3 regions of the Pseudomonas sp. ATCC 13867 genome follow, and region 3 is predicted to be linked to each of the others. Evidence: predicted binding sites of a transcription regulator. Region 3 holds the regulator's gene; each other region holds the start of a gene.

Region 1 (3,277 bases), 110 kb from region 3:
GCTGGGCAATGATCAGGTTGGTGGAGGTGGCGAGGTTGAAGGAAGCCACGCCCATGTTCAGCAGGCGGGTGAGGGTTTCCGCGGCGCTGTTGGTGTGCAGGGTGGACATCACCATGTGCCCGGTCTGGGCTGCCTTGATGGCGATTTCTGCGGTCTCGAGGTCGCGGATCTCGCCCACCATGATCACGTCAGGGTCCTGGCGCAGGAAGGCACGCAGTGCCTGGGCGAAGTCCAGGCCTGTCTTCGGGTTGACGTTGACCTGGTTGATGCCTTCCAGGTTGATCTCCACCGGGTCTTCCGCGGTCGAGATGTTGATGTCCGGGGTGTTGAGGATATTCAGGCCGGTATACAGGGATACTGTCTTGCCCGAGCCGGTGGGGCCGGTCACCAGGATCATGCCCTGCGGCTGCTTGAGTGCCGAAAGATAAAGCTGCTTCTGCTCTTCCTCATAGCCCAGAGCGTCGATGCCCATTTGCGCACTGGCCGAGTCGAGGATACGCATCACGATCTTTTCGCCCCACAGCGTGGGCAGGGTATTGACGCGGAAGTCGATGGACTTGGTCTTGGATACGCGCATCTTGATCCGACCGTCCTGGGGCTTGCGGCGCTCGGAGATATCCAGGCCAGCCATGACCTTGAGGCGGGCGGAGATGCGGCTGACCAGTTGGACCGGCGGCTTGGCGACTTCCTGGAGCATGCCGTCGGTGCGGAAGCGAACGCGGTAGATCTTCTCGTAGGGCTCGAAGTGCAGGTCGGACGAGCCGCCCTTGATGGCATCCAGCAGCATCTTGTTCACGAAGCGCACCACCGGGGCGTCGTCGGCGTCGCCGCCGATGGCTTCCTCCTTGCGCTCGGCATTGCCGCTCTCGATATCCAAGCCTTCCAGATCGACGTCGCCCAGGTCATCCAATCCGCCGGTAACGCTCTCGAAGAGCTTTTCGATGGCATCGCCGAGCCGGTCGTCTTCGACCAGGATGGCTTCGGTGGTCAGTCCGGTGCTGAATTGGATGTCGGTGATTGCCTGATGGTTGGTAGGGTCTGACAGTCCAACAAAGAGCTTATTACCTCTCCGCCACAAGGGGAGGACTCGGTGCTGGCGAACGAGTTTCTCGCTGACCAGCTCCTTGGGAAAGCTCTCGCGGTCCAGGCTACTCAGATCGCAGAAGGCGACACCGAACTGGTCGGCGGCCAACTCCATCAATGGACGGCTTTTTATCAATTTGTTCTGTACGAGATAGGTCACCAACGACAGCTTATTGCGTTGCGCCTGTAGCTGGGCTTGCCGCGCGCTGTTCTCATCGAGCAGTTGAGACAACACCAGCTGCCGGGCAAGGCCGGACAGGACGACTTGATCGTTCATAAGGAGGTAGCCGGAAGATGGGTATTAAGCCTTATAACGCAGTTGGCAGGACGTGCCAAATTCGACAGTGGGAGCTGTCAAAATTTGTCACTTCGTGCGTAATTTCGCTGCTGGTTGCCTGAAACTGTCTGCGGATACTGTATTTTTGGGTGTAGGAGTTCTGGCACGGAAGCTGCTTTCTCCAGGTCAGGTCTCAGGACCGCACCTAAAAACCTGGAGAGAATTATGAACGCTCAAAAAGGCTTTACCCTGATCGAACTGATGATCGTGGTTGCGATCATCGGCATCCTGGCCGCCATCGCGCTGCCGGCATACCAAGATTACACCGCCCGTGCCAAGGTTTCTGAGGTTGTACTGGCTGCTTCCGCTTGTCGCACCACTATTACTGAGGTTGTTCAATCCGCCACTACGCTGCCGGCAGCGAATGCCTGGGGGTGCGAGAGCTCTACTGCTACTTCTAAGTATGTTGCTAAGATCGAAACTGATGCCAATGGCGTGGTGAGTGTTACTGCGGGCACCGGCATCAACTCCGATGTTGATGGTAAGGTGCTGACTTTGACCCCATCTTCCTCGGCTACTACTATTACTGCGCCTACTGCTGGTGGCACTATTAATCGCTGGGTTTGTGGCGATTCCTCTACCACCACTATTCCGCAAAAGTTCCTGCCGGGCTCCTGCCGCGGCTGATAGCCAGTTGGTGTGAAGGAAACCCCGGTCTCTCCGGGGTTTCTTTTTTGTTTTTTCGTCGGTTATTGGCTGTAAAGATCGAGTCTTGAGTATGAGTGAGCTTCGTGACATGGACGTGGCGCATCGGTCACCATTAATCAACAAGATTGCCTTCGGGATTTTGGCAGTCTCGCTTCTGCTTGTTCTGCGTCCGTATTCCGGTATCCGGCATGATGCCATCCTGTATCTGGGACAAGGGTTCCTGAGATGGCAGCCCAGTGAGTTTTCTCATGATCTTTTCTTCGCTTATGGTGGGCAGGCCGAATTTACCGTTTTTCCACAACTCCTAGCTTGGTTGCTGAAGCACTTTTCTGTTGCAGATATATTCATCGTTGCAACATTTCTGGGGCGAGTCCTTTATCTGGTCGCCGCCGGGCTGCTAGTCCGAGCCCTCTTTCGTGAAAACGGTGTGCGTACTCAGGTGTATGCGCTATTGGCGGTGCTAGCGCTGCCGTCGGTATATGGTGGTTTCCTAGTATTCAGCTACAGTGAGCCTTTTTTTACCGGTAGAACACTGGCCGAGCCATTGGGGCTGATGGCGCTTGCTGCGCTGTTGTCAGGGCGTTGGCTAATTTGTACCGTCCTATGGCTTATGGCGGCGCTTCTCCATCCCTTGCAAGCCCTGGCTGTTTGGATCGTGATCTGGTTCTGGCTAGTACTTCAGAATAGGCGCTGGTTGCTGTTGTTGATTCCGGTTGTGCTGGTGCTGTTACTTGCCGCATTGGGAGTTAAGAGCCTTGCTTTCATCGCTCTTAAGTATGATGCGGAGTGGTACTCATGGATTGCGAGCCCAAATAGAAACGTATTCATGCTCAAGTGGCCCGTCAAGTCCTGGATGGCGCTGCTGTCGGATAGTTTCCTTCTGGTTCTTTCCATTCAGTATTTTTCCGGGCGCTTGCAGGTCTTCGCCAAAGCGGTGTTTTTGGCGCTGATCTGCTCCTGCCTCGCGAGTATCGTGCTGGCGGACCTCATGCGGCTTGCATTCATGACCAGCCTTCAGTTGTGGCGGGTCCAATGGGTGGCCCACTGGTTTGCGATGGCTGCGCTGCCTTTGCTGGCCTGGAGTATCTATAACCGGGAGTACGGGCGTGAGCGACTCTTGTTGCTAGTGGCCTGTGTGGTCTGGGCGATGCCGGCCGGACAGATTAGTCCTTCACCGTGGTTGGTTGCCCTGGTTATTCCGTTGTTTGT
Region 2 (3,277 bases), 740 kb from region 3:
GCCGACGGTCACCCCGTTCAACGCCAACGACCCGACCACCTACAACTCCTCGACCTCGGTGAACGTCTACGACAGCCAGGGCAATGCCCATGTGCTGACCCAGTACTTCACCAAGACCGGTCCCAACGACTGGACCATGAATGTGCTGGTTGACGGCCGCAACCCGGGCAATCCGACCGACGATACCGCCGCCATCACCGCTGCGACCAATGCGGCGGGTGCGACGGGGGCCGATGCGGCGAGCGTTCTCGCGGCGGTCAGCGACCCTGCCGCCGGTGCCTCGGCGGCTGCCGTCGCCGCCGCCACCGCAGCGGCCAATGCTCCGGGCGCCACCGCGGCCAGCGTGCTTGCCGCGGTCAACGGCATGGGCAGCAGCCCGTACCAGGTCAACCTGACCTTCAGCGCGGCCGGCCAGTTGCTGACCCAGACGCCGGTGAACAACCTCACGGGCGATGGCTTCACCCCGAACCCCAATGGCGACGGCACCCTGGTGCTGGGCGACTGGATCCCGGCGATCTCCGACGGCAAGACCCCGCCGACCTGGAACGCCAACGGCGCCACCCCGAACACGGGTGGCATCACCCTGGACGTGCGCAAGTCCACCCAGTACGCCACGGCCTTCGCGGTGAACAGCGTCAACCAGGACGGCTACACCACCGGCCAGCTATCGGGCCTGGAAATCGACGATCAGGGCAACATCTTCGCCCGTTACACCAACGGCCAGTCCAAGGTGCAGGGCCAGGTGGTGCTGGCGAACTTCGCCAACGTCCAGGGCCTGAACCCGATCGGCAAGACCTCCTGGGTGCAGTCCTCGGAGTCCGGCGAGCCGGTGATCGGCACCCCGCGTTCGGGCACCCTTGGCGCGTTGCAGTCCGGTGCGCTGGAGGCGTCCAACGTCGACCTGTCCAACGAACTGGTGGACCTGATCGTCGCCCAGCGCAACTACCAGGCCAACGCCAAGACCATCCAGACCGAGGATGCGGTCACCCAGACCATCATCAACCTGCGCTAAGGCCCTGCTCGCTCCTGCAACTGGCCACCTGCGCCGACGTTCAACTGTAGAGTGGACTTCGTTCGCAATGCTTTTCGTAGGAACACAACGTTATCCGCCGCGCTGGGTACCGCTTCGCTCGGCGCCATCCTGCAGAGAGCGGCAAGGCCCCTTGCCGGTGGCGGCAGGGCATCGCCGCCGCCGGCTTCGAAAGGCTCCTTCGGGAGCCTTTTCTTTTTATAAGCCCTTGTAGATCAAACTCTTACGCTCGTTCTCTAGTTCTGGCACGTCCCTTGCTGAATAGCCTTCAAACGCCCGCGAGCGGCAATCGACGCGGGCCTGGAGGATTCGATGGACAAGATGCTGTACGTGTCGATGAGCGGGGCGAGCCAGAACACCCTGGCCATGCGCGCTCACGCCAACAACCTGGCGAACATTTCCACCAACGGCTTCCGCCGCGACTTCGAGCAGGCGCGTTCGATGCAGGTGTTCGGCGACAGTTTCCCGTCGCGGGTCTACGCCATGAGCGAGCGCCCGGCCACCGACTTCTCCGCCGGCAGCCTGCAGGAAACCGGTCGCGACCTCGACGTCGCCGCCAGGGGCGACGCCTGGATCGCCGTGCAGGCGCCCGACGGCAGTGAAGCCTATGTGCGCACCGGCAGCCTGGAAATCGACGCCCTCGGCCAACTGCGCACCGGCGACGGTTTGCCGGTGATCGGCAATGGCGGGCCGATCGCCGTGCCGCCGCAGGAAAAGATCGACATCGGCGAAGACGGCACCATCAGCATCCGTGGCCTGGGCGACAACCCCAGCGTGGTGGCCGAGGTGGACCGCATCAAGCTGGTCACCCCGGACCCCAGGCAACTGGAGAAGGGCCTCGACGGCCTGGTGCGGGTCAAGCAGCAGCCGGGCCAGCCGGCGCCGCAGGCCGACGCCAACGCCACGATCGAGTCGGGCTTCCTCGAAGCGAGCAACGTCAACGCGGTGGAAGAGATGACCTCGATCCTCTCGCTGTCCCGCCAGTTCGAGCTCCACGTAAAGATGATGCGCACTGCCGAAGACGATTCGGCAGCGATGGCGCGGGTTTTGCAATTCAGCTAATCACCTGATCGAGGCGCCATGAATCCGGCGCCCGAGGAGAACGACGATGCTTCCGGCACTGTGGGTCAGCAAGACGGGTCTTTCGGCCCAGGACATGAACCTGACCACCATTTCCAACAACCTGGCGAACGTTTCGACCACGGGCTTCAAGCGCGACCGCGCGGAGTTCCAGGACCTGCTGTACCAGATCAAACGTCAGCCGGGCGCCAATTCCACCCAGGACAGCCAACTGCCGTCGGGCCTGCAGCTGGGCACCGGCGTGCGCATCGTCGGCACCCAGAAGAACTTTACCGAAGGCAGCCTGCAGACTACCGACCAGCCGCTGGACATGGCGGTCAACGGCCGCGGCTTCTTCCAGGTCCTGATGCCGGACGGCACCGTCGGCTACACCCGCGACGGCAGCTTCCACCTGGACTCCGACGGCCAGATCGTCACCGCCAACGGCTACGCGCTGGAGCCGGCCGTGGTGGTGCCGAACGAGACCCAGACCTTCACCGTCGGCCAGGACGGCACCGTCTCGGTGACCACCAACGCCAACCCGCAGCCGCAGATCATCGGCAACATCCAGACCGCCGACTTCATCAACCCGGCCGGCCTGCAGGCGATCGGCAACAACCTGTTCCTGGAGACCGGCTCCAGCGGCGCGCCGCAGGTCGGCACGCCGGGGCTGAACGGCCTGGGTACCGTGCAGCAGAACACCCTGGAAAACTCCAACGTCAACGTGGTCGAGGAACTGGTGAACATGATCACCACCCAGCGCGCCTACGAGATGAACTCCAAGGTGATCTCCACCGCCGACCAGATGCTCTCCTTCGTCACCCAGAACTTGTAGTGAATGACGGAGCCCCAGGCTCCCGTGAGTCGTAATCGCTCTCCCCGAGAGGTAGCTGTAAATGAACCGTTCCCACCTTCTTCCGCTGCTGGCCATCGCCGCGCTGGCCGGGTGCGTCAGTCCTCCGCCGAAACCGGACGACCCCTATTACGCCCCCGTGCTGCCGCGCACCCCGGTGCCCGCCGCGCAGAACAACGGTTCGATCTACCAGGCCGGTTTCGACAACAACCTCTATGGCGACCGCAAGGCCTTCCGCGTGGGCGACATCATCACCATCACCCTCAACGAGAAGACCCAGGCCAGCAAGAAAGCCAACTCGGACATCTCCAAGGACAGCAACACCAAGCTCGGCC
Region 3 (3,277 bases):
GGCCAGCGAGCGACTGTCGCTGGTCAGCGGGTGGCGCCGGCGCGTCTCGGAGAAGCGCTTGAGCAGCGTCTCGTCATCGGCATCGAGGTACAGCACGTCGCACTGGATGTGCTTGTCGCGGGCTTCCTGCAGCAACTCGGGGAAGCGCTGCAGCTGGCTGGGCAGGTTGCGCGCGTCGATGGAGACGGCGACCTGCGGGTGCAGCAGTTCGGTGTGCAGCAACGCACGTTGCGCCAGGTCCGGGAGGAGGCTGGCGGGCAGGTTGTCGATGCAGTAGAAACCGTTGTCCTCGAGCACGTTGAGTGCGGTGCTCTTGCCCGAGCCGGACCGTCCGCTGATGATGATCAGGCGCATGATCAGTGGCCGTTCTGGAAGTCCACGACGATCCGGTACAGCTCTTCGCCGTTGGCGGCGTGGCGCAGGCGGTCACGGACGTCGGAACGGTCGAGCATGGAAGCAATCTGCCGAAGCAGCTCCAGATGCTCTTCGGTGGCGGCTTCCGGCACCAGCAGGACGAACAGCAGATCGACCGGCGCGCCGTCGAGGGCGTCGAAGTCGACCGGGGCGTCCAGGTGCAGGATCGCGCTGATGGGAGACTGGCAGCCGGGGAGGCGGCAGTGCGGAATGGCGATGCCATTGCCGAATCCGGTGGACCCCAGGCGTTCCCGAGCCACCAGGTTTTCGAAGATGTCTTGCGCATCGAAACCTGGCAGCTCGCGAGCTACCAGGTTTGCGATTTGTTCAAGGACGCGTTTTTTACTGCCGCCCGGCACGTTCACCAGGGAACGGCCGGGGGTCAGGATTTGCTCGAGTCGAATCATAGGGAAGGGTTAACGGACGCCAACACCCTGCTGGCGTTCGAGGTATTTTTCCTTGTGCTTGATCAGTTGGCGGTCGAGCTTGTCGGTGAGCAGGTCGATGGCTGCGTACATGTCTTCATGTTCGGCACAGGCCACCACCTCACCCCCTGCGATATGCAGGGTGGCTTCGATTTTCTGCTTCAGTTTCTCGACCTCCATGATGACCTGAACATTGGTGATCTTGTCGAAGTGGCGCTCCAGTCGTCCGAGTTTTTCGACGACATAGTCGCGCAGGGCGTCGGTCACATCCAGTTGATGTCCACTGATGTTGACTTGCATACCGCTTTCTCCTTATTGCCCGTGTATAAGTGGCAGGTTAGGTGGCCTGCCGCCGGAACACTTTGGCGTGGATCAACGTCATACCAGTCGCTTGCGTTCGCTGGAGGGAGCAATCCCCAAGGACTCCCGGTACTTGGCGACGGTGCGACGTGCCACTTGAATGCCCTGTGCTTCCAGTAAACCAGCGATCTTGCTGTCACTCAATGGCTTTTTCGGACTTTCCGCCGCGACCAGTTTCTTGATGATGGCGCGGATCGCGGTGGACGAGCATTCGCCGCCCTCGGCGGTGCTGACGTGGCTGGAGAAGAAGTACTTCAGCTCGAAGATGCCACGCGGGGTATGCATGAATTTCTGCGTGGTGACGCGCGAGATGGTCGACTCGTGCATGCCCACGGCTTCGGCGATGTCGTGCAGGACCAGGGGCTTCATCGCCTCCTCGCCGTATTCGAGGAAACCGCGCTGGTGTTCGACGATCTGGGTCGCCACCTTCATCAGCGTCTCGTTGCGGCTCTGCAGGCTCTTGATGAACCAGCGGGCTTCCTGCAACTGGTTGCGTATGAAGGTGTTGTCGGCGCTGGAGTCCGCCCGGCGCACCAGGCCGGCGTACTGCGAGTTGACGCGCAGGCGCGGCACGGCTTCCTGGTTCAGTTCTACCAGCCAGCGGTCGTTGTGTTTCCGGACGATGACATCCGGCACCACGTATTCGGCTTCGCCGGACTCGATCTGCGAGCCGGGACGCGGGTGCAGCGACTGGATCAGCTCGATGGTCTCGCGCAGCTCGTCTTCCTTGAGCTTCATGCGCCGCATCAGTTGGCTGTAGTCGCGGCTGCCGAGCAGGTCGAGATGATCGGAGACCAGCTTCAGGGCCTCGGTCAGCAGGTAGGTCTTGGCCGGCAACTGGCGCAGTTGCAGCAACAGGCATTCGCGCAGGTTGCGTGCGCCGACGCCGGCGGGTTCGAGTTGCTGCACGCGGCGCAGGACGACTTCCACCTCGTCCATCTCCACGCCCAGTTCCGGGTCGAGGGAGGCGAGGATGTCGTCGAGGGACTCTTCGAGATAACCGTCGTCGTTGATGCCGTCGATGATACTCAGGGCGATCAGGCGGTCGGTGTCGGACATCGGCGCCAGGTTGACCTGCCAGAGCAGGTGGCTCTGCAGGCTTTCGCCAGCGGAGGTGCGGGCGGTGAAGTCCCACTCGTCATCGTCGCTGCTGGGCAGGCTGCTGGCGCTGGTCTGGTAGATGTCTTCCCAGGCGGTATCGACCGGCAGCTCGTTAGGGATGCGCTCGGCCCACTGGTCCTCGTCGAGGCTGTCGACGCTGGGGGTAGTGCTTTCCTGGAAGCTGTCCTGCGAGTTGCTGCTGGCGCCCTGGGCGGCGGAGTCGTCGCCGTCGGCCATTGGGTCGCTGTTGTCGTAGTCGTCGCCGTCTTCCTGACGTTCCAGCATCGGGTTGGACTCCAGGGCTTCCTGGATTTCCTGTTGCAGGTCCAGCGTGGAGAGCTGGAGCAGTCGGATGGCCTGTTGCAGCTGCGGAGTCATCGTCAGCTGCTGGCCCATCTTGAGGACGAGCGATGGTTTCATGGCTGGAACTAGGCACCTTGTTCGCTGGCGCAGCAAGCGCCATATCCACGACTACGGACGCCTGGGCGCCGCGAGGAAGCAAATTATATGCCTGAGTCTGGACGCTTTGCCTAGGGTCTGTCGACCTTTCGTTACAACCTGAGTATCGGGCAGGTGCGAGACGGCAGAATGCACGGCGCCGGACACAGGTCCGGGCCGTCGTGGAACGGGGCGAGGCGCCGCCGGAAGGGCGGCTTCCGGGTCAGAGACGGAACTCGTGGCCCAGATAGACTTCCTTCACCAGGTCGTTGGCGAGGATGGTCTCGGAGCTGCCCTCGGCGATCAGTTGGCCGTCGTTGACGATGTAGGCGGTTTCGCAGATATCCAGCGTCTCGCGGACGTTGTGATCGGTGATCAGCACACCGATGCCCTTGGCCTTGAGGTGATGGATGATCTGCTTGATGTCGCCCACGGAGATCGGGTCGACGCCGGCGAAGGGTTCGTCCAGCAGGATGAACTTCGGTGCGCTGGCCAGGGCGCGGGCGATTTCCACGCGGCGCCGCTCGCCGCCGGACAGG

What was found. Region 3 encodes sigma-54, which starts transcription at its own class of promoters, with help from an activator protein. Its sites were predicted from a motif close to ANTGGCATNNANNTTGCTNT; they were not measured.
Region 1: a site for sigma-54 is predicted at 1,520-1,539, ahead of H681_RS04970 (pilin). Genes of this name have one in related genera too.
Region 2: a site for sigma-54 is predicted at 1,272-1,291, ahead of H681_RS08790 (flagellar basal body rod protein FlgF). Genes of this name have one in related genera too.

Annotation. Positions count from the first base shown of each region.
Region 1 is NC_020829.1:1,073,789-1,077,065, forward strand. It holds gene pilB (type IV-A pilus assembly ATPase PilB) at 1-1,360, opposite strand, end outside; gene H681_RS04970 (pilin) at 1,586-2,047, shown strand; gene H681_RS26320 (hypothetical protein) at 2,139-3,277, shown strand, end outside.
Region 2 is NC_020829.1:1,924,685-1,927,961, forward strand. It holds gene H681_RS08785 (flagellar hook protein FlgE) at 1-1,012, shown strand, start outside; gene H681_RS08790 (flagellar basal body rod protein FlgF) at 1,343-2,092, shown strand; gene flgG (flagellar basal-body rod protein FlgG) at 2,139-2,924, shown strand; gene flgH (flagellar basal body L-ring protein FlgH) at 2,986-3,277, shown strand, end outside.
Region 3 is NC_020829.1:1,182,460-1,185,736, forward strand. It holds gene rapZ (RNase adapter RapZ) at 1-354, opposite strand, end outside; gene ptsN (PTS IIA-like nitrogen regulatory protein PtsN) at 357-821, opposite strand; gene hpf (ribosome hibernation-promoting factor, HPF/YfiA family) at 831-1,139, opposite strand; gene H681_RS05415 (RNA polymerase factor sigma-54) at 1,218-2,720, opposite strand; gene lptB (LPS export ABC transporter ATP-binding protein) at 2,962-3,277, opposite strand, start outside.